DNA from 3 places in the Streptomyces odontotermitis genome. Region 3 is predicted to be linked to each of the others. Evidence: riboswitches for the same ligand, from Rfam matches in the RefSeq annotation. Region 3 holds a riboswitch; each other region holds the start of a gene.
The links. Region 3 has a riboswitch for cyclic di-AMP ahead of ACQB60_RS42565 (M23 family metallopeptidase). Riboswitches for the same ligand answer to the same signal wherever they lie in the genome.

Region 1: it holds a riboswitch for cyclic di-AMP, as region 3 does, so the genes downstream of both, ACQB60_RS39460 (C40 family peptidase) here and ACQB60_RS42565 (M23 family metallopeptidase) in region 3, are expected to answer to the same signal.
Region 2: it holds a riboswitch for cyclic di-AMP, as region 3 does, so the genes downstream of both, ACQB60_RS35590 (C40 family peptidase) here and ACQB60_RS42565 (M23 family metallopeptidase) in region 3, are expected to answer to the same signal.

The regions. Positions count from the first base shown of each region.
Region 1 covers NZ_JBNJLS010000024.1:65,910-73,009, reverse strand. Annotated here, with positions in the region: gene ACQB60_RS39495 (8-amino-7-oxononanoate synthase) at 1-974, shown strand, start outside; gene ACQB60_RS39490 (DUF397 domain-containing protein) at 1,041-1,265, opposite strand; gene ACQB60_RS39485 (helix-turn-helix domain-containing protein) at 1,275-2,135, opposite strand; gene ACQB60_RS39480 (ATP-binding protein) at 2,429-2,863, shown strand; gene ACQB60_RS39475 (LysR family transcriptional regulator) at 2,895-3,800, opposite strand; gene ACQB60_RS39470 (LysE family translocator) at 3,900-4,535, shown strand; gene ACQB60_RS39465 (DUF6328 family protein) at 4,474-5,046, opposite strand; gene ACQB60_RS39460 (C40 family peptidase) at 5,148-5,618, opposite strand; cyclic di-AMP (ydaO/yuaA leader) riboswitch at 5,622-5,789, opposite strand; gene ACQB60_RS39455 (hypothetical protein) at 6,172-6,477, opposite strand; gene ACQB60_RS39450 (ATP-dependent Clp protease proteolytic subunit) at 6,485-7,100, opposite strand, start outside.
Region 2 covers NZ_JBNJLS010000019.1:56,345-63,444, reverse strand. Annotated here, with positions in the region: gene ACQB60_RS35600 (M23 family metallopeptidase) at 1-746, shown strand, start outside; gene pcrA (DNA helicase PcrA) at 796-3,327, opposite strand; cyclic di-AMP (ydaO/yuaA leader) riboswitch at 3,583-3,738, shown strand; gene ACQB60_RS35590 (C40 family peptidase) at 3,747-4,952, shown strand; gene ACQB60_RS35585 (hypothetical protein) at 5,039-5,392, opposite strand; gene ACQB60_RS35580 (C40 family peptidase) at 5,714-6,793, shown strand; gene ACQB60_RS35575 (LuxR C-terminal-related transcriptional regulator) at 6,822-7,100, opposite strand, start outside.
Region 3 covers NZ_JBNJLS010000029.1:75,937-83,036, forward strand. Annotated here, with positions in the region: gene ACQB60_RS42550 (PLP-dependent cysteine synthase family protein) at 1-629, shown strand, start outside; gene ACQB60_RS42555 (MFS transporter) at 626-1,891, shown strand; gene ACQB60_RS42560 (PP2C family protein-serine/threonine phosphatase) at 2,168-3,451, shown strand; cyclic di-AMP (ydaO/yuaA leader) riboswitch at 3,673-3,820, shown strand; gene ACQB60_RS42565 (M23 family metallopeptidase) at 3,832-4,917, shown strand; gene ACQB60_RS42570 (aldo/keto reductase) at 5,133-6,077, shown strand; gene ACQB60_RS42575 (PrsW family intramembrane metalloprotease) at 6,088-7,100, opposite strand, start outside.

The sequences.
Region 1 (7,100 bases), on a different contig from region 3:
CGGCCGCGGCGGCCCGGCGCTGGGGCGGCGGCGCGACCGGCTCCCGCCTGGTGACGGGCTCGACCGAGCTGCACGCCCAACTGGAGCAAGAACTCGCCGAGTTCTGCGGCTTCGAGTCGGCCCTGGTGCTCTCCTCCGGGTACGCGGCGAACCTCGCCGCCGTCACGGCGCTCGCCCCGCACGGCTCCCTGATCGTGTCGGACGCGGACAACCACGCCTCGCTCATCGACGGCTGCCGGCTCGCCCGGGGCGCCACCCAGGTCGTACCGCACGCGGACCCGGACGCGGCCCGCAAGGCGCTCGGCACCCACGCGGGCCCGGCCGTCGTCGTCTCCGACTCGGTGTTCTCCGTCGACGGCGACGCGGCCCCGCTCGCCCAACTGGCCGCCGCCTGCCGGGAGTTCGGCGCCGGACTGATCGTCGACGACGCACACGGCCTCGGGGTGCTCGGCGAGGGCGGGCGCGGCGCGGTGCAGGCGGCGGGGCTCGCCGGGGCGGCCGACACGGTCGCCACCGTCACCCTGTCGAAGTCCTTCGGCAGCCAGGGCGGCGCGGTCCTCGGCCCCGCGAAGGTCATCGACCACCTGGTCAACGCGGCCCGCACGTTCATCTTCGACACGGGTCTCGCCCCGGCGGCGGCGGGCGCCGCGCTCGCCGCCCTGCGCCTGCTGCGCCGGGAGCCCGAACGCGCCGCGCGGGCCCGCGCGGTCGCCGCCGAGCTGCATCAACGGCTCACGGGCGAGGGGCTGTTGGCGGTGCGACCGGACGCCGCCGTCGTGTCCGTACGGGCGCCGTCGCCGGAGGCGGCCGTGCGCTGGGCGGCGGAGTGCCGGGCCCAGGGGCTCGCCGTGGGGTGCTTCCGGCCCCCGTCGGTGCCGGACGGCATCTCGCGACTGCGGCTGACCGCCCGCGCCGACCTCGACGAGACGCAGATCGCCGACGCCGTACGGGTGATCAGCCGCAGTGCACCCTGAAGTACCTGTTCGACAAGTACCTTTTCAACAGGTACCTGTTCAACAAGTATCTGATCAACCACCCCCCTACCCAAGGGAGTTGACGAACTCCTCCCAGCTGGCGGCGGGGAACAGCAGGGCGGGCCCCGCCGTGTCCTTCGAGTCGCGCACGGCGACCTGGCCCGTCAGCGCACCGGTGGTGAGCTGGGTGGTCTCGACACAGTTGTTCATGCCATTGCTGTGGCTGCTGCGCCGCCACAGCGCACCCCGGAGCGCCGTGCTGGAACGTACGTGCCGAGGCAGTGCGGTCATGGTGCCTCCTTACGCGCCGTCGCCTATCCCGGCGATGAAATCCGTTGATTCCTCGGGCGAAAGTGCTTGAGCGGTCACCGAGTTGAAGGCATCGGTGTATGCCTGGAGGTCTTCTTTCCGCTCGAGATAGAGGCTACTCGTCAAATGGTCGAGAACAACCACATCCAGATCAGCAATGTTCGGAAATGAGAAAATAACGAAAGGCCCGATGAGCCCACCGTGCTCTCCGGCGGCGAACGGAAGGACCTGAATCCGTACATGCGGCATTTCGGCCGCTTCCAGTAACCGCCTCAACTGCCCGTTGCGCACCCGCTCCCCACCGACCATCCGGCGCAGCACCGCCTCGTCCAGGACGACGCTCAGCCGCAGCGGCACCGGCGCGCTCAGCACGTCCTGGCGCGCCATGCGCACCTCCACCAGGGCGTCCACCTGCGCGTCCGGCAGTCCGTCGAGCGCCGCCCGGGTCACCGCGCGGGCGTAGTCCTCGGTCTGCAGCAGCCCCGGCACCACCGAGGTCTCCAGCGTCCGCACCCAACTCGCCTGTGACTCAAGGCTGATGAAGTCCCGGTACGCGGGCGGCAGCAGCCCCCGGTAGGCGTGCCACCAGTGGTGGCGCCCGCCCTCGTCACCGGTGCCCGCGAGCGCCACGAGCAGCTCGCGCAGGTTCGGGTCCTTCACCTCGTACGCCTCGAGGAGCAGGCGCATGTCGTCCGGCTTCACGCCGCTGCGCCCGGTCTCGATGCGGCTCACCTTCGACTGGTGCCAGCCGACGCGGGTGGCGGCCTCGCCGCTGGTGAGCCCCGCTTCCTGGCGCAGCGCGCGCAGCTCGGCACCGAGCTTGCGGCGGCGCACCGCGGGTCCGTACTGCATGGCCGTCTCCTTCCGGCTCCATCCGGCTCATCATGGCTCCATTTCGGCCCGGACCGGCGGTACGGTCGAGTGTTCCCGGCGACCGTGGAGGAAGCGCCAGTCTGGTGCCCAAATACGGTCGGCCGTAGCAGAGTTCACCGCTTTGAGCGACAGATATATGCACATCTCGGTGGATCGCCACGCGTGAACGGCACGAGAGTGGCAGGCTGGCCGAAGCACCAGTCCGGGGCCGTCCTCGAAGCCATCCGTCATGCGTCGGCGTCCGGGCCCGGTGGGAAAGGGACAGCGACGCCATGGCAGACCATCAAGAAGCAACCGTCACTCTGCCGAGCGATCCTGCCTCGGTCTCCGCGGCCCGCAAACATGTCTCAAACGTTCTGACCGACTGGGGGCTGCCGAGCGACGGCGAGACCGCGGACACGGTCCGCCTCATCGTCTCCGAGCTCGCGACCAACGCCGTGCAGCACACCTTCGGCCAGTCACCCACCTTCACCGTCGACCTCGAACTCGACCGCGACGAGCGACTGCGCATCGGCGTCACCGACAGCCACCCCCGCTACCCCAAGCGGCTGCCCGCCGCCGTCCAGCAGGACAACGGCCGCGGCATGGTCATCATCCGCTGGCTCACCGCCGAGTGCGGCGGCAAGCTCACCGTCCAGCCCACGTCCGAGGGCGGCAAGACGGTCTGGATCAGCCTCCCTTGGACCCCGGCCACGGTCCAGAGCTGAGCGCGCAGTCGACCATCGCCATCGCCCCTTTTCAGGGGCGCCCGAACGCGCTGCGCAGCAGGGCCCGGAACGTGTCCGTCGCGGGGCTCGGCTCGTCGGCGCGGTACACCACCGAGATGACGCGGCGCAGATCGCCCGGCTCGAGGGCCCGCACCCCGACCGGCGCGGGCGCCGTCCGCGCCACCATCTCCGGTACGACGGCGACGCCGAGCCCCGCACTCACCAGGGCGCTCACCAGCGCGTACCCGGGCGTCTCGACGCGGACGGAGGGCGTGGCGCCCGCGCGGGCGAGCGCCGACTCCACCACCGTCCGGTACGGGTGCGAGGGCGCCATGCTGATCAGCGGCTGCCCGGCGAGCTCGGCCAGCGGCAGCCGCGCGGACCCGCTCGACAGCACGTGCCCCGGCGCGGTCACCAGGACCAACTCCTCGACCAGGACGGTCTCTTGGCCCAGCGAGGCGGGCAACTGCGGTGGCTCCGCCGGCTGGTAGAAGTGGGTGAGGGCGAGGTCCACCGCACCCTCCGCCACCGCCGCGATGCCGAGCGGCGGTTCATAGCCCGTGACGGTCAGCTCCACGTCCGGGTGGGCGCGCCGGAACGCGGTCAGGGCGGGCGGCAGCAGATGGATGCCCGCGGTCGTGAACGTGCCGAGCCGGAGCCGCCCGCCGGAGAGCCCCGCCACCTGCGCCAGTTCGTGCCGCGCCCGCTCCATCTCGTCGAGCACCCGCCGGGCCCGCGCGAGAAGGAGCTCGCCCGCACCGGTCAGCCGCGCCCCGCGGTGGTGGCGCACCAACAGGGCGGCGCCCGCCTCCCGCTCGAGCTTGGCGAGCTGCTGGGAGAGCGCGGGCACGGTGTAGCCGAGGCGCTCGGCGGCCCGGGTGATCGAACCGGCCTCGGAGACGGCGACGAGGGCGGCGAGGCGCGTCGGGTCGTACACGGGACTCTCCTCGGCCGTGCTGAGCCTAAACGTCTGCTTAAGCCAGACCCAGGATATTCCACATACCTGCTGAAGACCCGGTCCAGGCACGCTGGGCCCATGGACGCTCAACTGCTCGCCTTCACCGGCCTCGCCGCCGCGCTCGTCGCCATGCCGGGCGCCGACTTCGCCGTCGTGGTGCGGCACGCCCTCGTCTCCCGCCGCGCCGGCGCCGTCTGCGCGCTCGGCATCGCGGCCGGGCTGCTCGTGCACACGGCACTCGCGGTCGCGGGGGTCGCGGCGGTCCTCGCGTCCGTACCGGCGCTGTTCCGCGCGCTCCAACTGGTGGGCGGCGCCTATGTGCTGTACCTGGGGGTGCGGGCGCTCGAAGGGTGGGTGCGGACGCGCGGGACGACGCGGGCAGAGGCTCCGGACGCCGTGGCGGTGGCGGACGTGCGGGGCGGGCTGCGCGAGGGCTTCCTCACCAACGCCCTGAACCCGAAGGCGTCGCTCACCTTCCTCAGCGTGCTGCCGCAGTTCGTGCCCGACGGCAGCCCGGCGATGCCCCGCACCCTGCTCCTCGCGGCGATCGTGGTGGCACTCGCCGTGCTGTGGTTCCAGGTGGTGGCCCTCCTCGTGGACCGGCTCGGGACCTGGCTGCGGCGGCCGCGCACCGCCCGCGCCATCGAGGGCCTCACCGGCACCGCGCTCGCCGCCCTCGGTCTGGCCCTGCTGTGTGAACCGCTCCTCGGCTGAGGCGCACCGATCCCTGGCGGACCGGCCGCGACGAGCGGCCCGCGCGCCGCACCAGACGCGGCAGCACGCCCCACAGCGCGCCGCACACCAGGAGCGTCCCCGCGCCCGCGCCCACCCCGGCCGCCCGGCCCGCCGTCACGTCGACCACGAGCAGCACCGCCCCGCCGAGGGCGAGCACGAGCACGCCCATGCCGACCCCGGCGAGCCGGGAGGAGACCCGTACCACCAGCGGCTTGGCACCCTGCCGGAACAGGGCGCGGTGCAGGGCGGCGGGCGCCGTGAAGAGGGCGGCGGCCAGCACCGCGAGCAGCAGCGTGGCGACGTACGTGCCGCGCTGCACGGTGTCGAGCGACGGGAAGCGCGGAGTGAACGCGAGCGACAGCAGGAACGCGAAGAGGATCTGGACGCCGGTCTGGGTGACCCTCAACTCCTGGAGCAGCTCGGAGAAATTGCGGTCGGCCCGCTGAAGAGGCGTCTCGTTGCGGTCCGTACAGAGGTGGCGGGCGGGCATGGCACACGAGTAGCCGCGCCCGCCCGCCTCAACCGTGGCAGGGGAACCGCAGATCCAGGGATCTGCGGTTCCGCAGGGCCGAAGGGCCGGGAGGCCGGGGGTCAGCGCACCCTGCCGTACCAGACGCTCTTGGTCCAGATCTTCTGCTTCCGCACCACGTCACCCGTCTTCGGCGAGTGCCAGATCTTGCCGCCGCCGGCGTAGATCCCGACGTGGTAGACGCTCCGGCCCGAGTGGAAGAACACGAGGTCGCCGGGGGCCCGCCGGGACTTCGAGATGTGGCGGGTCTTGTTGTACTGCTGCGCGGCGGTGCGCGGCAGCTTCTTGCCGGCCTTCTTGAACGAGTACAGCGTCAGGCCCGAGCAGTCGAACCGGTGCGGTCCGACCGCTCCATAGCGGTACGGAGAGCCCTTCTTGGAGGCCGCTACCTTGAGCGCTTTCGATGCGTGCGTAGCCGCTTGTGCGTCGCTTGCGAGGCCGGGAGCCACGATGGTCCCGCCCACCGCCGCGAGCGTCAGTGCCGACGCGGCGCCGGCCCTGGTGAGCAACGGAACACGATTCAGCGCAGTCATGCGCAACCCTTCGTCAACCGCCTGTGAAGGATGACCTGTCGGATTCGGGCTGGCGAAGTTGCCCGGCCGCGGTGTGCGGCTTCACCCCAAGGGCCGTCCGGATCAAGCCCGGTGGCCCGTCGTGCCTGGGTCCTCCACTCCTGCCGATGCATTCTTCGTCGACCGGTCATCCGGGCAGCGGCAGGACTCGGCGTCCGCCCGGACCGCCCCGCCGCGGTGGCGGGGGCTTGTCGTCGAAAGGGATCTTGACCCGTCAACCCCGAGAATTCCGAGCCGAATCGGCAGTTTGTGAGGCTCCTCACGACTGACCTGTTCGGGTGGACAGCGGTGAATGGGGGAAATCGGCGCGACGGCAGAGCATCGCTCGACCAGCACCGGAATCACGTATTCCGGTGCGCGCGTACAAACCTTGCGCAACTCTGGACCGCGTCCGGACCGAGGCCCGCCTACGCTGATCGGGGGACCACGTCTGGTCCGTTTCACGCCGCGACCGGACGGTGCGGCGCGGCGCGCGCGGCGCTCGATGGGCCGCGCGCCGGCCGCCGGCGGGCCCTCAACCCCCGGACTGTGGCGGAACGGTGACGCGCTGTGACCGCCGTTCGCCGTCCAGCACCCGCAGGGCCTGGGCGAGCGTCGTGGCGTGCACCTCGCTCTCGCCGCGCTGGTGCATCAGGGCCAGCGCGTCCCGCAGTTGGGTCGCCTTGCTGACCAGCGCCTGGGCGGCGCGGAGTCCGCCGTACGTGGTGGTGGAGCGGGCCGGGTTGATGCGGCCGAGGAGGTCCACGGCCTCCAGGTAGCGGTCGATCAACTCGCCCTCGGCGCGCGTCAGGGCGGGCAGCGGCGGCAGTTCGGGGAGCATGCGCGGCTCACCTCGCGCCCGGCGCGGAGTCCTGCGCGCCCCGGCGGCCCGGTACGACCCGGTCCACGAGCCCGTACGCGACGGCCTCGTGCGCGTCGAGGATCTTGTCCCGCTCGATGTCGGCGGCGACCCGCTCGGGGCTCTGACCGGTGTGCCGGACCAGCAGCTCCTCCAAGAGGGCGCGGGTGCGCAGCAGTTCGTCGGCCTGGATCACCAGGTCCGAGGTCTGCCCCTGGATCGGCTCGGTGACCGTCGGCTGGTGGATCAGGACCCGGGAGCCGGGCAGCAGGGACCGCTTGCCCGGCGTGCCCGCCGCCAGCAGGACAGCGGCGGTACCGGCGGCCTGGCCCAGGCAGACGGTCTCCACGTCGCAGGAGACGTACTGGAGCGTGTCGTAGATCGCGGTCATCGCGCTGAACGAGCCGCCGGGGGAGTTGATGTAGAGCGAGATGTCCCGGTCCGGCGTCTGGTGCTCCAGATACATGAACTGCGCCATCACGTCGTTGGCCGAGGTGTCGTCGACGGGTGTCCCGAGGAAGACGATCCGCTCCTCGAGGAGCTTGGAGTACGGGTCCTGCGTGCGTACGCCCGAGCTGGTGCGCTCGGTGAGCTCGGGCAGGACG
Region 2 (7,100 bases), on a different contig from region 3:
GCTCCCGCAGCACCCGCCGCCGCTCCCCGGCGAAGCGTTCCGCCCTGCTCACCGTCGCGGTGCCCTCGGTGTGCGTGATGGGGGTCGCGGGCATCGCCGCCGCGTCCGTGAGCAACCTCGGCGGCGGTGACGACGGCAAGGACACGACGGCCTCCGCCCCGGACCCCACGTCCGTGAAGCCCGCCGCCGCCAACAGCAAGCTCGACACCCAGCTGGAGAACCTCTCCGCCGACGCGGGTGACTTCGCGGACCGCGCGAGCCGCACCCAGAAGCGCATCGACCTCAAGGCGAAGAAGGACGCCGCGGAGAAGAAGGCCGCCGCGGAGGCCGCGCGCAAGGAGCGGCTGCGGCCCAAGTTCGCGCTGCCCGTCAAGCAGCACGGCCTCAGCGCGTACTACGGCCAGGCGGGCGTCAACTGGATGTCCGTGCACTCCGGCATCGACTTCCCCGTCTCGTACGGCACGCCCGTGATGGCCGCCACCGACGGCGTCGTGTCGACGAAGTGGAACAGCGCCTACGGCAACATGGCGGTCGTGACCGCCAAGGACGGCACGGAGACCTGGTACTGCCACCTCTCCACGCACAAGATCATGAGCGGCGAGGTCAAGGCGGGCGACGTCATCGCCTTCTCCGGCAACTCGGGCAACTCCACCGGCCCGCACCTGCACTTCGAGGTGCGCCCCGGCGGCGGCTCGGCCATCGACCCGCTGCCGTGGCTACGCAGCCACGACCTCGACCCGACGTAACTCCGGCCGCCCCCGGGCGCGTTCGTCTCCGGGCGCGTTCGTCTCCGGGTTACAGCTTCTCCACCGGCGCGTACCGCAGCAGCAGGCGCTTCGGCTTGGGCTCGCCGAAGTCCACCGTCGCCTCCGCGTTCGCGCCCGTGCCCTTCACTCCGACGACCGTGCCGAGACCGAACTGGTCATGGGTGACCCGGTCCCCGACCGCGAGCGAGACCACCGGCTTCTCGTTGGCCCTGCGCGTCGCGAAGCCCTGCGGGCCGCCCGCGCGCGAGCGGGACGAGGACAGCGAGGCGGCGACACCGGCCGCCGGTCCCGAGGAGGCCGGGGCGCCCATCGAGCCCGTGCGCTTCCAGTCCACGTGGACCTCGGGGATCTCCTCCAGGAAGCGCGACGCCGGATTGTACGAGGGCTGGCCCCAGGCGCTGCGCATCGCGGAGCGGGTGAGGTAGAGCCGCTCCCGCGCGCGCGTGATGCCCACGTACGCGAGGCGCCGCTCCTCCTCGATCTCCTTGGTCTTGCCGAACGTGCGCATGTGCGGGAAGACGCCGTCCTCCATGCCGGTGAGGAACACCACCGGGAACTCGAGGCCCTTGGCGGTGTGGAGCGTCATGAGCGTGATGACGCCGGAGCCGTCGTCCTCCTCGTCGGGGATCTGGTCCGAGTCGGCGACGAGGGCGACGCGCTCCAGGAAGTCGGAGAGCGAACCGGCGGGGGCGGCGCCTTCGTCGGCATCGGCGGCGGCGTCGGCGGCCGTGTCGGTGTCGGTGTCCGTCCCCTCCTCGGTCGCGCCGTTGTCCTGCTCGAACTCCAGGGCCACGGCGGCGAGTTCCTGGAGGTTCTCGATGCGGGTCTCGTCCTGCGGGTCGGTGGAGGACTGCAACTCGGCCAGGTAACCGGTCCGCTCGAGCACGGCCTCCAGGACGACGGCCGGGCCCGCGCCGGACTCGACGACCGTGCGGAGCTCCTCCATGAGGGTGTTGAAGCGCTTGACGGCGTTGGCGGAGCGGGCCGCCATCCCGTACGCCTCGTCCACGCGCGCGAGGGCCTGCGGGAAGGAGATCTTCTCGCGCTGCGCGAGCGCGTCGATCATCGCTTCGGCGCGGTCGCCGATGCCTCGCTTCGGCACGTTCAGGATGCGGCGCAGCGGCACCGCGTCCTCGGGGTTGGCGAGGACCCTCAAGTAGGCGAGGACGTCCCGGACTTCCTTGCGCTCGTAGAAGCGGACGCCGCCGACGACCTTGTAGGGCAGGCCGACGCGGATGAAGATCTCTTCGAAGACACGGGACTGCGCGTTCGTCCGGTAGAAGATCGCGACGTCGCCCGCCTTGGCGTCGCCCGCGTCCGTGAGGCGGTCGATCTCGTCGGCGACGAACTGCGCCTCGTCGTGCTCGGTGTCCGCGACGTAGCCGGTGATGCGCGCGCCCGCGCCCGCGTTGGTCCAGAGATTCTTGGGGCGGCGGCTCTCGTTGCGCTCGATGACCGCGTTGGCGGCGCTCAGGATCGTCTGCGTGGAGCGGTAGTTCTGCTCCAGGAGGATCGTCGTCGCGTCCGGGTAGTCCTCCTCGAACTGGAGGATGTTGCGGATGGTGGCGCCGCGGAAGGCGTAGATGGACTGGTCGGCGTCACCCACGACGCACAGCTCGCCCTGTTCGCCGGGATCACTGCCCTCTCCGGAGGGGCCCACCAGCTCGCGCACCAGCGCGTACTGCGCGTGGTTCGTGTCCTGGTACTCGTCGACCATCACGTGGCGGAAGCGGCGGCGGTAGTGCTCGGCCACGTCCGGGAAGGCGCGCAGCAGGTTGACCGTCGTCATGATCAGGTCGTCGAAGTCGAGGGCGTTGGCCTCGCGCAGGCGCGACTGGTACATCGCGTACGCCTCGGCGAGGGTCTTCTCGAAGCCGTCGGCGGCCTGGGCGGCGAAGTCCTCCTCGTCGATCAGCTCGTTCTTCAAGTTCGAGATCTTGGCGCTGAAGGACTTGGGCGGGAACTTCTTCGGGTCCAGGTCCAGGTCGCGGCAGACCAGGGCCATCAGGCGCTTGGAGTCCGCCGCGTCATAGATCGAGAAGGAGGACGTGAAGCCCAGCTTCTTGTACTCGCGGCGCAGGATGCGGACGCAGGCGCTGTGGAACGTCGACACCCACATCGCGTTCGCCCGCGGCCCGACGAGCTGCTCGACGCGCTCCTTCATCTCGCCCGCGGCCTTGTTCGTGAACGTGATCGCGAGGATCTGGCCCGGGTGCACGCCGCGCTCCGCGAGGAGGTGGGCGATGCGGTGGGTCAGGACGCGGGTCTTGCCCGAACCGGCGCCCGCGACGATGAGCAGGGGGGAGCCGGCGTGGACGACGGCCGCGCGCTGGTTCTCGTTCAGCCCGTCGAGGAGCGCCGCCGGGTCGAGGACCGGGCGGGGGGCGCCGTCGCGGTAGTGCGCGTCCCGGGGCGGCGGGGGCGCGTCGAACTTCCCGCCGAACAGGTCGTCCGGAATGGGCTCCGGAGCGCTGTCCTCGGGCGGCGGCGGGGGCTCTTCCTCATGGGCCTGCGAGGGCTTGAGGTCCGCCAGGAAGCTGTCATCAAAGAGGCTGCTCATCGCCTCCCGAGTCTAGGCGGACCCACTGACAACCCGCCCCGGGTTCCGGCCACCCGCCCCGCGGCACCCCTCGCGCCACCCGGTGCACGCGACCGGTCACGCTGCGCCACCGGCCGTCAAGGGCGCGTCTTGGCCTTCGTAAAGTCACGAAAATGTATCGGGCATATCGAACATCAACCTTCACACGGAGCACACGAGTTGGCTAGCGTGCTCCGCGGGCCGCACGTGATCCCACCGGCGAACCCCGCCGGGAACGCGCGGCCTCCGCCGAGTCCGACCCCCTCGGAGCCGGGGACCCACCAAGACCTTGGGGTGAATCGGTCCCGTACGAAGTACGGGACTGTAGGGCAGCCTTCCGAACCACCCGCCCGAACCCGACAGCTAACCCGGTAGGCGGTCTACGGAAGGAGTCGCCTCCCTTGGCGTCGCACCGCAAGCCGCGGACCCGCATTGCCGGAATACGTACAGCCCCCGCCATCGGCATCACGACGGCGGCCCTCACCTCCGTGGCCCTCCTGTCGCAGAGCGCGAACGCAGCGCCCTCCGCCCCGCAGAAGCCGAGCCTCGAAGAGGTCCAGAAGAAGGTCGACGCCCTGTACCACCAGGCGGGCGTGGCCACACAGAAGTACAACTCGGCCAAGGAGAAGACCGAGAAGCAGCGCAAGAAGGTCGACCGCCTCCTGGACGACGTGGCCAAGCGCACCGACAAGCTCAACGACGCCCGCCAGGAGCTCGGTTCGTTCGCGGCCGCCCAGTACCGGACCGGGGCCGTCTCCGAGACCGCCACGGCGATGCTGGCCAGCGACCCGCAGGGCTACTTCGACCAGAACCACCTCTCGGACCGCCTCACCGCGCGCCAGAAGAGAGCCGTCGACACCTTCCAGTCGCAGCAGGCGTCCGCGACGAAGCAGCGCACGAAGGCGGCGCAGAGCCTCAAGAGCCTGAGCCGGTCGCGGGACGACCTGAGGACGAGCAAGCAGGACGTCCAGGGCAAGCTCCGCGAGGCCCGTGAGCTCCTGTCGAAGCTGACCGCCGAGGAGAAGGCGCGGCTCGCGGCGATCGAGAAGAAGAAGGAAGAGGCCGCCAAGCGCAAGGCCGCCGAGCTGGCCCGCAAGCAGCAGGCCGAGGAGGCGCGCAAGCGCAAGGCCGAGGAGGCCGCGAAGCAGAAGGAGCAGGAGAAGGAGCAGAACGGCGGCTCCGACTCCGGTTCGGGGTCCGGGTCCGGCTCGGGTTCCGGCTCCGGCTCCGGTTCGGGCAGCACGGACGGCAGCTACGCCACCAAGGCCGCCAAGGTGATCGACTTCGCCGAGGCACAGATGGGCAAGCCCTACGTGTGGGGCGCCACCGGACCCGACTCCTTCGACTGCTCCGGGCTCACGCAGGCCGCGTGGAAGTCCGCCGGGATCTCCCTGCCGCGCACCACCTGGGACCAGGTGAAGGTCGGCACGACGGTGAAGACCGCCGACGCCAAGCCGGGCGATCTCGTCTTCTTCTACGACGACATCAGCCACGTCGGGATCTACATCGGCAACGGCAAGATGATCCACGCCCCGAAGCCGGGCGCGAACGTCCGCGTCGAGTCGATCTACTACATGCCGATCCACAGCGTGGTGCGGCCCGCGTAACCCTCTCCTGGAACACGAAAAGGGCACCCACACGCGTGGGTGCCCTTTTTCTCCGCGGGCTCAGGTCCGGAGCACCGCGTGCAGGCTCAGGTCCAGAGCACCGCGATGAAGATGTTCGCCGTCGTGAACAGGCCCACCGTCCCGAACATCGCCTTGTCCACCTTCTCGTCGTCCCGCTTCACATAGACGAGCGCGAGGATCACGATCAGCAGCCCGAGCTTCACGCCGATCTTGATGTTGTTGACCGGGTTGTCGTCGGCCTGGTTCAGGCCGACCAGGACGACGCCCGTGACCAGCATGGTGAGCGCGCCGTGCAGCATGGCCGGCGTGAAGCGGGCCGCGCCCGCGCCGATCTGCTTCATCTGGGTCAGGAAGCCACCCAGGAGCGCGGCGATGCCGATGATGTGCAGGCCGACGAAGAGATGGATGAGTAGGTCCATGAGTCCGGAGCCTAACCGGGCCGATAGCACCACTTGACGGCGAGGTCGCCCACAAACACCACATCGGTCACGGACGTAAGGGAGTGGGACGCCGCCCCGCGGGCAGCTCGGTCACATACGGTCATCGCATCGTCCCCTTGCGTCAGTTGCGGACAATCCGTCACCAACTCGTGACGCTCAGGTTTAGCGTCCTTGCCCAGGTGACCGGCTCCCCACCGCCGCTCGGACCAGGGGCGGCCGTCGGCCACCACCGCCGAGAAGTCCGGCGGCGGCCCCGTTCCCCTGTGCGGGCCGCCGCCGGACGCGAAAGGGGCCCGACTCGTGGCAGCGCACCGCAAGCCCAAACAGCGCTCGCTCAGCGGCCATACGGCCCGTACCGCCGCCACCCTCGCACTCGCGTCGGCAGCGACGGCCACCGCGTTCGAAGGCACCGGACACGCGGAGCCCAAGCTCAGCCCCGCCGAGGTGAAGGCCAAGGTGGACGCCCTCTACCACCAGGCGGAGGCCGCCACCGAGAAGTACAACGGCGCCAAGGAGAAGGCCGACAAGGCGGACAAGGCCCTGGACGGGCTCCGCGACGAGGCGGCCCGCAAGGAGGACCGGCTCAACTCCGCGCGCGAAAGTCTCGGTTCGTACGCCGCCGCGCAGTACCGCACCGGCGGCCTCGACCCGTCCGTCCAGCTCGCGCTCTCCTCCGACCCCGAGCAGTTCCTGGACCGCGCGACGCTCGCCGACCGCGCGGGCAGCAGGCAGGCCGCGGCCGTCACCCGCGTCCAGGAGGAGCTGCGCGGGATCGACCGGCTGCGCGGCGAGGCCGACGACGAGCTCGCCGACCTCAAGTCCCGCCAGGCGGAGCTGAAGCGGCACAAGAAGACGGTCACCAAGAAGCTGAGCGAGGCGCGGCGGCTGCTGTCCGAACTCACCGGGGACCAGCGCGCGGACGTCACCGACGAACTCGCGGGCGGCGGCCCCGCCCGTGACGCCAGCGACACCAGCGGCGCCTCCCGCGCCGACGCGAGGGCCACCCCCGCGGGAACGTCCAAGGCCCCCAACTCCCGCGCGGCGGCGGCCGTTTCCTACGCCTACAAGGCGCTCGGCAGCCCCTATGTGTGGGGCGCCACCGGCCCGAGTGCCTTCGACTGCTCGGGCCTCACCCAGGCCGCGTACCGCTCGGCGGGGGTCGCCCTGCCGCGCACCACGTACTCCCAGATCGACGCGGGCCGCCGGGTCTCACGCTCCGAACTGCGCCCCGGCGACCTGGTGTTCTTCTACTCGGGCATCAGCCACGTCGGCCTCTATGTGGGCGGCGGGCAGATGATCCACGCCCCGAACCCGAGCGCGCCGGTGCGGCTCGCACCCATCGACCAGATGCCGTTCGCGGGCGCCACGCGGGTGGTGTGAGTCCCGCCCACGACGGGGCGTCAGGCCCTCAGACCAGCCGCCGGGCCGTCGCCCACCGCGTCAGCTCGTGCCGGTTCGACAGCTGCAGCTTCCGCAGTACCGCCGAGACATGGGACTCGACCGTCTTCACGGAGATGTAGAGCTGCTTGGCGATCTCCTTGTACGCGTACCCGCGCGCGATGAGGCGGAGGACCTCGCGCTCGCGCTGGGTGAGGCGGTCCAGGTCCTCGTCGATCGGGGGCGCGTCCGTTGACGCGAAGGCGTCCAGGACGAAGCCCGCGAGGCGGGGCGAGAAGACCGCGTCGCC
Region 3 (7,100 bases):
GCGGGACCGCGATGCCGGGGCTCGAACTGGTGGGGGTGGACAGCGTCGCCTCGACCATCTTCGGACTCGCCGCCGGGCCGCGCCTGATGCGGGGGCTCGGCTCCTCCATCCACCCGGGCAACGTCGACCACGGAGCCTTCGACGAGGTGCACTGGGTCGGCCCCGCGGAGGCGGTGCGGTGCGCGCGGCGGCTCGCGGAACGGCAGTTCGCCACGGGCGGGTGGAGCGTGGGGGCGGTGGCGCTCGTCGCGGGATGGCTGGCCCGGACGCGGCCGCGTGGCACCCGTATCGCGGCGGTCTTCCCGGACGGGCCGCAGCGCTACTTCGACTCCGTCTTCAGCGATGAATTCTGCGTGCGGGAAGGGCTGTTGGGGAGTGGCGCCGTGCCCGACGCACCGGAGGAGGTGGCCGGGCCCGGGGAGTGGGTGACGGGGTGGTCGCGGTGGCGGACGGGGAGGTCCGGGGAGGTCACGGGTTCTGCTGTGTCTGCCGTGTCTGCCGTGTCTGCTGAGGCCGGTGCCGGTGCCGGTGCCGGTGCCGGTGTTGGTGTTGGCTCTGGCTCGGCTGCGGGTGCTGCGGGTGCTGCGGGTGCTGCGGGTGCTGCGGGTGCTGCGGGTGGTGCCCGGTGATGGCCGTCTGGCGGCGGGCGCGGGCCTTCGAGCCCGCCGTGCAGCTGCTGTTCGTCAACCAGTTCACGATCAACCTCGGCTTCTACATGCTGATGCCGTACCTCGCCGCCCACCTCTCGGGCCAACTCGGGCTCGCCGCCTGGGCGGTGGGGCTCGTGCTCGGGGTGCGGAACCTCTCGCAGCAGGGGATGTTCCTGGTCGGCGGGGCGCTCGCCGACCGGCTCGGGTTCAAGCCGATGATCGTCGCCGGGTGCGCGCTGCGCACGGTCGGCTTCGGGGCGCTCGCGTTCGCGGACACGCTGCCCGTGCTGATCGCCGCGTCGGTGGCGACCGGGCTCGCGGGGGCGCTGTTCAATCCGGCGGTACGGGCGTACGTGGCCGCCGAGGCCGGGTCGCAGGAGAACCGGGTGGAGGCGTTCGCGCTGTTCAACGTCTTCTACCAGACGGGGATCCTGCTCGGGCCGCTCGTCGGGCTCGCCCTCACCGGGGTCGACTTCCGGCTCACCTGCGCGGTGTCGGCGGTCCTCTTCGCGGTGCTCTCGGTGGTGCAGGTGCTGCGGCTGCCGGTGCGCGGCCGGGACGTCGGAGGGGACGTCGGAGGGGACGTCGGAGGGGACAAGGGCGAGGGGCGCGGGCAGTGGGGCGTCGTGCTCGGCAACCGGTCCTTCTGGCTCTTCGCGCTCGCCATGACCGGCTCGTACGTCCTGTCCTTCCAGGTCTATCTCGCCCTGCCGCTCTCCGTGGAGCGGCTCCTCGGCGACACCGCCGGGGCCACCGTCGCGACCAGTGCGCTCTTCGTGGTCTCCGGACTCGTCGCGCTCGTCGGGCAGTTGAGGATCACCGACTGGTGCAAGCGGACCTGGACCCGGGAGCAGTGCCTCGTCGCGGGGCTCGGCCTGATGGGCGCCGCCTTCGTGCCGCCCGCGCTCGGGGGGAGCGGGTACGTGGGGGTCGCGGGGCTGCTGCTGTGTGCGGCGGGGCTCGCCGCGGCGACCGCGGTGCTCTACCCGTTCGAGATGGACACCATCGTCTCGCTCGCCGGGGACCGGTGGGTGGCCACCCACTACGGCCTCTACAACACGGTGTGCGGGATCGGCATCACGCTGGGGAACCTCGGCATGGGCGCGCTCCTGGACGCGGGGCGTGAGCTGCCCGCCTTGCCGTGGTTGACCCTGGCCGGGGTCGGCGGTGCTTGCACCGTGGCGCTGCGGGGGCTCGCCCGGTCGGGGCGGCTGGCTCCGGTGGTGACGACGGTGGCGTAGCCGGGTGAGCCGGGGAGGTGGGGTGGCCGCGTGGCGACGGGGGCGCCCCACCCTCCGTAAGCCCAAGAGCCCCCCAGCCCCCGCAGCCCGGCCCGTAACCCGGTCGGACCACATCAGGTCGCCCCCCGCCCCCGCTGCGGGAAGCCTTGGACGAGGCGCGGACATGGGCAGGCCATCGGGCGTGGCCGCGGACCTGGCAGGAGACGAGCGGTGGGGCAGCGAGGAGGCGGCAGCGGCGCAGGCAGGGGAGGCGGACGTGGCGGCAGACGTGGCGGCATGGGTGGCACGGGCGCCGGCGGTGGCCGTGGTGGCACGGGCGCCAGTGGTGGCCGTGGTGGCAGGGGCGACGCGTGTGACGGGGGGCGGGGGACCGGGGACGACGGGGCCCTCACCCGGGTCCAGGCATTCGTACGGGCCCTGCCCCTCTGCTTCCTCGCCTTCGGTGTCGTCTTCGACCTCTCGACGCCGCCCCGCTTCACCGCAGCCCCGCTCTTCGCGGCCGCCCCGCTGATCGCCGCCCCCTTCTACTCGCTGCTCGGCACCGCCCTCATCTGCGCGGGCTCCCTCGCCGCCGTCGTCTCGCTGCACCTCAAGAACAACACCACCACCGACGTCGAGGCCGTCACCGAGCTGCTCACCGTGGCGACCGTCGCGGTGCTCGCCCTCGTCATCAACCGCGTCGTCCGGCGCAGCGACGCCCAGCTCGCCTCCGCCCGCTCCATCGCGGAGGCCACCCAGCGCGCCGTCCTGCCGCTGCCGGACGCCCGGATCGGCGGGCTCGACATCGCCGCCCGCTACGAGGCCGCGCAGGCCGACGCCTTCATCGGGGGCGATCTGTACGCGGTGCAGGACACCCCGCAGGGCGTGCGGCTCATCGTGGGGGACGTGCGCGGCAAGGGGATGGGCGCGGTGGCCGCCGTCGCCGTCGTCATCGGGGCCTTCCGGGAGGCCGCCGAGCAGGAGAGCACCCTGGAGGCGGTGGCGCAGCGCCTGGAGCGGGCCCTCGCCCGGGAGGGCACGCGGCGCGACGGGCTCGACGCCTTCGAGGGGTTCACCACCGCCGTGCTCGCGGAGATCCCGCGCGGCCGGGACGTCGTACGGGTCATCAACCGGGGGCACCCGGAGCCGCTGGTGCTCCGGGGGGACGGGCGGATGTGTGTGCTCTCGCCGTCGGAGCCCGCGCTGCCGCTCGGCATGGGCGAGTTGGGGAGCTGGCCGGACCGGGCGGACGAGACGGAGTTCGCGCCCGACTCGACGCTGCTGCTCTACACGGACGGCCTGTCGGAGGCGCGGGACGCGAACGGGGAGTTCTACGACCCGGCGGCCCGGCTCGGCGGCCGGATCTTCGCCGGCCCCGAGGGCCCGCACACGCTCCTCGCGACGCTCGCCGAGGAGGTGCGGGAGCACACGGGGGGCGGGGCGACGGACGACATGGCGCTGCTCGCGGTGCGCAGGCCGACGGCCGAGGAGGGCTCCGCCCCGGCCGAGGACGGCTCCGCCACGGCCGAGGAGGGCCCCGCCGCTGCTGACGGAGGGGGCTCTGTCACCCCCCGTGACTGAACGGCGCCCCTCCGCTCAACAACTGACAGAACGTCAGTGGAATGTGAAGGTCCGGTGGGCAAAATCCTGCGGTCAACTCGCCCTGGTCCGGACCCCGGTGTCCCAATAAGTACGGGCCAAAGGCGTTAATGATCAGTGGGAACAGCTTGGAATCACGCACGGGTGTCTATTAACGTTCGATAACGCAGCGCGGTCGTCCCAGCCGGCACACGAGTCGGCTCCGTGCGCACACGCCTAATCCCGCAAGGGAGCCGGGGAACCACCAACTTGGGGTGAATCGGGCATCTGTGCCTCCGTGCCAGATGTTCGTAGGAGACCTTCCTGCTCCGAACCCGTCAGCTAACCCGGTAGGCGAGAAGGAAGGAAAGGAGTGCGCCCCAGTGGCGTCCAACCGGCCTGCCCCCCAAGCCGTGTACGTGCCGAATGACGACGACTTCGGCGGGTACGACGAGGAATCCTGGGAGGAGTGGAATCCGACCGAGGACTCCGTCCGCCCCGTCCGCGGCAGGCACCGTGTGCACAAGAAGGGCGGCGGGTTCGCCCGCAGCTCCACGGTCCTCGGCGTCGGCGTCATAGCCGCTGTCGGCGCGGGCGGCATCGCCACCGCGCAGGACGGCAAGTCGCCGGTCGCGATATCGATGCCCGACATACCGGGCGTGGACGCGGTCAAGGACTCGCTGCCGGAGGCCAAGTCCCTTCCCGGCGTGGGCTCTTTGATATCCGACTCGGACTCGTCCGAGCCCTCCGGCCCCGCGGCCGCCCCGCTCACCGGCGCCGGTGTCACCACTCAGGACGCCGAGCAGGGCACCACCGACGCGGGCGAGGCACTGCGCGCCCGCATCATGCAGCAGGCCGAGAACCAGCAGGACCAGGTCGACGACAAGGCCCAGGCGGCGGCCGAGGCGGCCGCCGTGAAGAAGGCCAACGAAGAGGCCAAGGCCACACAGGACGCCGCCGAGGCGAAGGTCGCCGCCGCGAAGAAGAAGGCGGCCGAAGAGGCCAGGCGCAAGGCCGAGGAGGCCAAGCGCAAGGCGGAGGCCGAGCGCCTCGCCAAGCTCGCGAAGAGCTACACGCTCCCCGTCGCCTCGTACACCGTCACCGGCACCTTCGGGCAGCCCGGCTCCATGTGGTCCTCCGGCTACCACACGGGCCTCGACTTCGCCGCCCCCACGGGCACCCCGATCAAGGCCATCCACTCCGGCACCATCAAGGAAGCGGGCTGGGCCGGGGCGTACGGCTACCGCACGGTCCTGGAGCTGGACGACGGCACCGAGCTGTGGTTCTGCCACCAGTCCTCGCTCAACGTCAGCGCCGGGCAGAAGGTCCGCACCGGTGACGTCATCGGCCGCGTCGGCGCCACCGGCAACGTGACCGGGCCGCACCTGCACCTGGAGGTCCACCCGGGCGGCCAGTCCACCGGTGTCGACCCCGCCGCCTGGCTCCGTGACAAGGGCCTCACTCCCTGACACCGCGGCGGCATGCGGCATGCGGTGAGCGGCATGCGGTGAGCGGTGTGCGGTGGGCAGCGAGCGGTCATCCGTGAGCGGTACTCACTCCTGATCCCCGGCGGTCCTGGCGGCAACCCCCCGACGTCAGGGCTGCCGGTCCGGCACGCCCGCGAACGGCCGAGAAGAGTGTACGGAGCATGGAATTCCCTGATCCGTAAGGGCGTTGACGGAGCATGACTTCTCTTCGCACGCTCGGCTCTTCCGGCCTCGAGGTCTTCCCTCTCTCCCTCGGCGGCAACGTCTTCGGCTGGACTGCCGATGAGGCGCAGTCCTTCGCGGTGCTCGACGCCTACACCGCCGCGGGCGGCAACTTCATCGACACCGCCGACGCCTACTCGGCGTGGGTGGAGGGCAACAAGGGCGGCGAGTCCGAGACCGTCATCGGCAACTGGCTGCGGGCGCGCGGCAGGCGCGACGACGTCGTGATCGCCACCAAGGTCTCCCGCCACCCCGAGTACCTGGGCCTGCGCGCCGACACCATCAAGGCCGCCGCCGACGCCTCCCTGCGCCGCCTGGGCACCGACTACATCGACCTGTACTACACGCACTACGACGACCCGGACGTCCCGGTCGAGGAGATCATCGGCACGCTCGACGAGCTGGTGACGGCGGGCAAGGTCCGCGAGATCGCCGCGTCGAACATCTCCCCCGAGCGGCTCCAGGAGTTCCTGGACTTCTCCGACCGCGAGGGCCTCGCCCGGTACGTGGCGCTGCAGCCGCACTACAACCTCGTCTCCCGCGACACCTACGAGGGCCCGCTCCAGGAGGTCGCGTCCCGCGCCGGCCTGGCCGCCGTCCCCTACTGGGCGCTCGCCTCCGGCTTCCTCACCGGCAAGTACCGCCCCGGCACGACGGTGGAGAGCCAGCGGGCCGCGGGCGCGGGCAAGCACGTCGGTACCGAGCGCGGCACGAAGGTGCTCGCCGCCCTCGACGAGATCGCCCTGGACCGCGGCGCCGAGGTCGCGACGGTCGCCCTCGCCTGGCTCGCCGCCCGGCCCACCGTGGCGGCGCCCATCGCCTCGGCGCGCACGGTGGAGCAGCTGCCCGCGCTGCTCGCGGTGGCGGACCTGGAGCTGACGGAGGCTGAGGTCGCGCGGCTCACGGAGGCAAGCGCCTGAGCGAGGCCCTTCAGCCGCCCCGGTAGGGGTTGTGGGCCGGGTCGTTGTACGAGGGGTGGGGCGCCGTCGGCTGCCCGTACGGGTATCCGTACGGGGGGCCGCCCTGCGCGGGGAACCCGTACGGTGCGCCGTGCACCGGCATCCCGTACGGCGCGCCCTGCACCGGCAGCCCGTGCGGCGGCGGCACCCGGACCGGCGCCGTGGCCTGTGCCGCGTACGCGAGGGCGGGGCGGGCCACCTCGCGGCGCTCCCAGAGCGCGTGCAGCAACTCCCGCTCCCGTACGACGAAGTCGGCGCCCGCCCGGCCGCGGCGGCCCCGGTGGCGCAGGAACGCGAGGGACGTCGCGTGCGCCTCGTACTGCGCGACCGTGCGGGCCGCCTGCTTGCCGAAGGTGTGGGCCGCGTAGTCGCGGGCGATGGCGCGGGCCCGCATCGAGCCGAGCGCGTACGGCTCCGGCGGGGTGAGCCAGCCCGTGACGACGTAGGCGGGCAGCTCGGCCCGGACCGTGCGCAGCTCGCGCTGGCGGGTCCAGATGATCAGCCAGGTGAGCAGCCCGAACGCGGGCACCATGAAGAGGCCGTAGACGGTGATGAAGCCGTAGTCGCCGTAGGTCGCCGAGCCGTTCCACAGCGCGTGCATGCCCATGGCCAGGAGCAGGCCGCCGACCGGGATCAGCGCGCGGCGCACGTGGTGGCGCTCCGCGCAGAGCGCGGCGACGCCGAAGCCGATGCCGGACAGAACGGTGAACAGGGGGTGCGCGAAGGGCGACATGACGACGCGCACGAAGAACGTCGCCGCCGTGACGGAGGTGGCGAGGCCGCCGTCGGCGCCGCTGAGCTGGTCGGTGCCGAAGGCGTTGCCGAGGTAGAGGATGTTCTCGGTGAACGCGAAGCCGGTGGCGGTGACCCCGGCGATGACCACGCCGTCGACGATGCCGGTGAAGTCGCGTCTGCGGAACAGGAAGATCAACAGGACCGCGGCGGCCTTGGCGCTCTCCTCGACGATGGGCGCTATGACCGTGG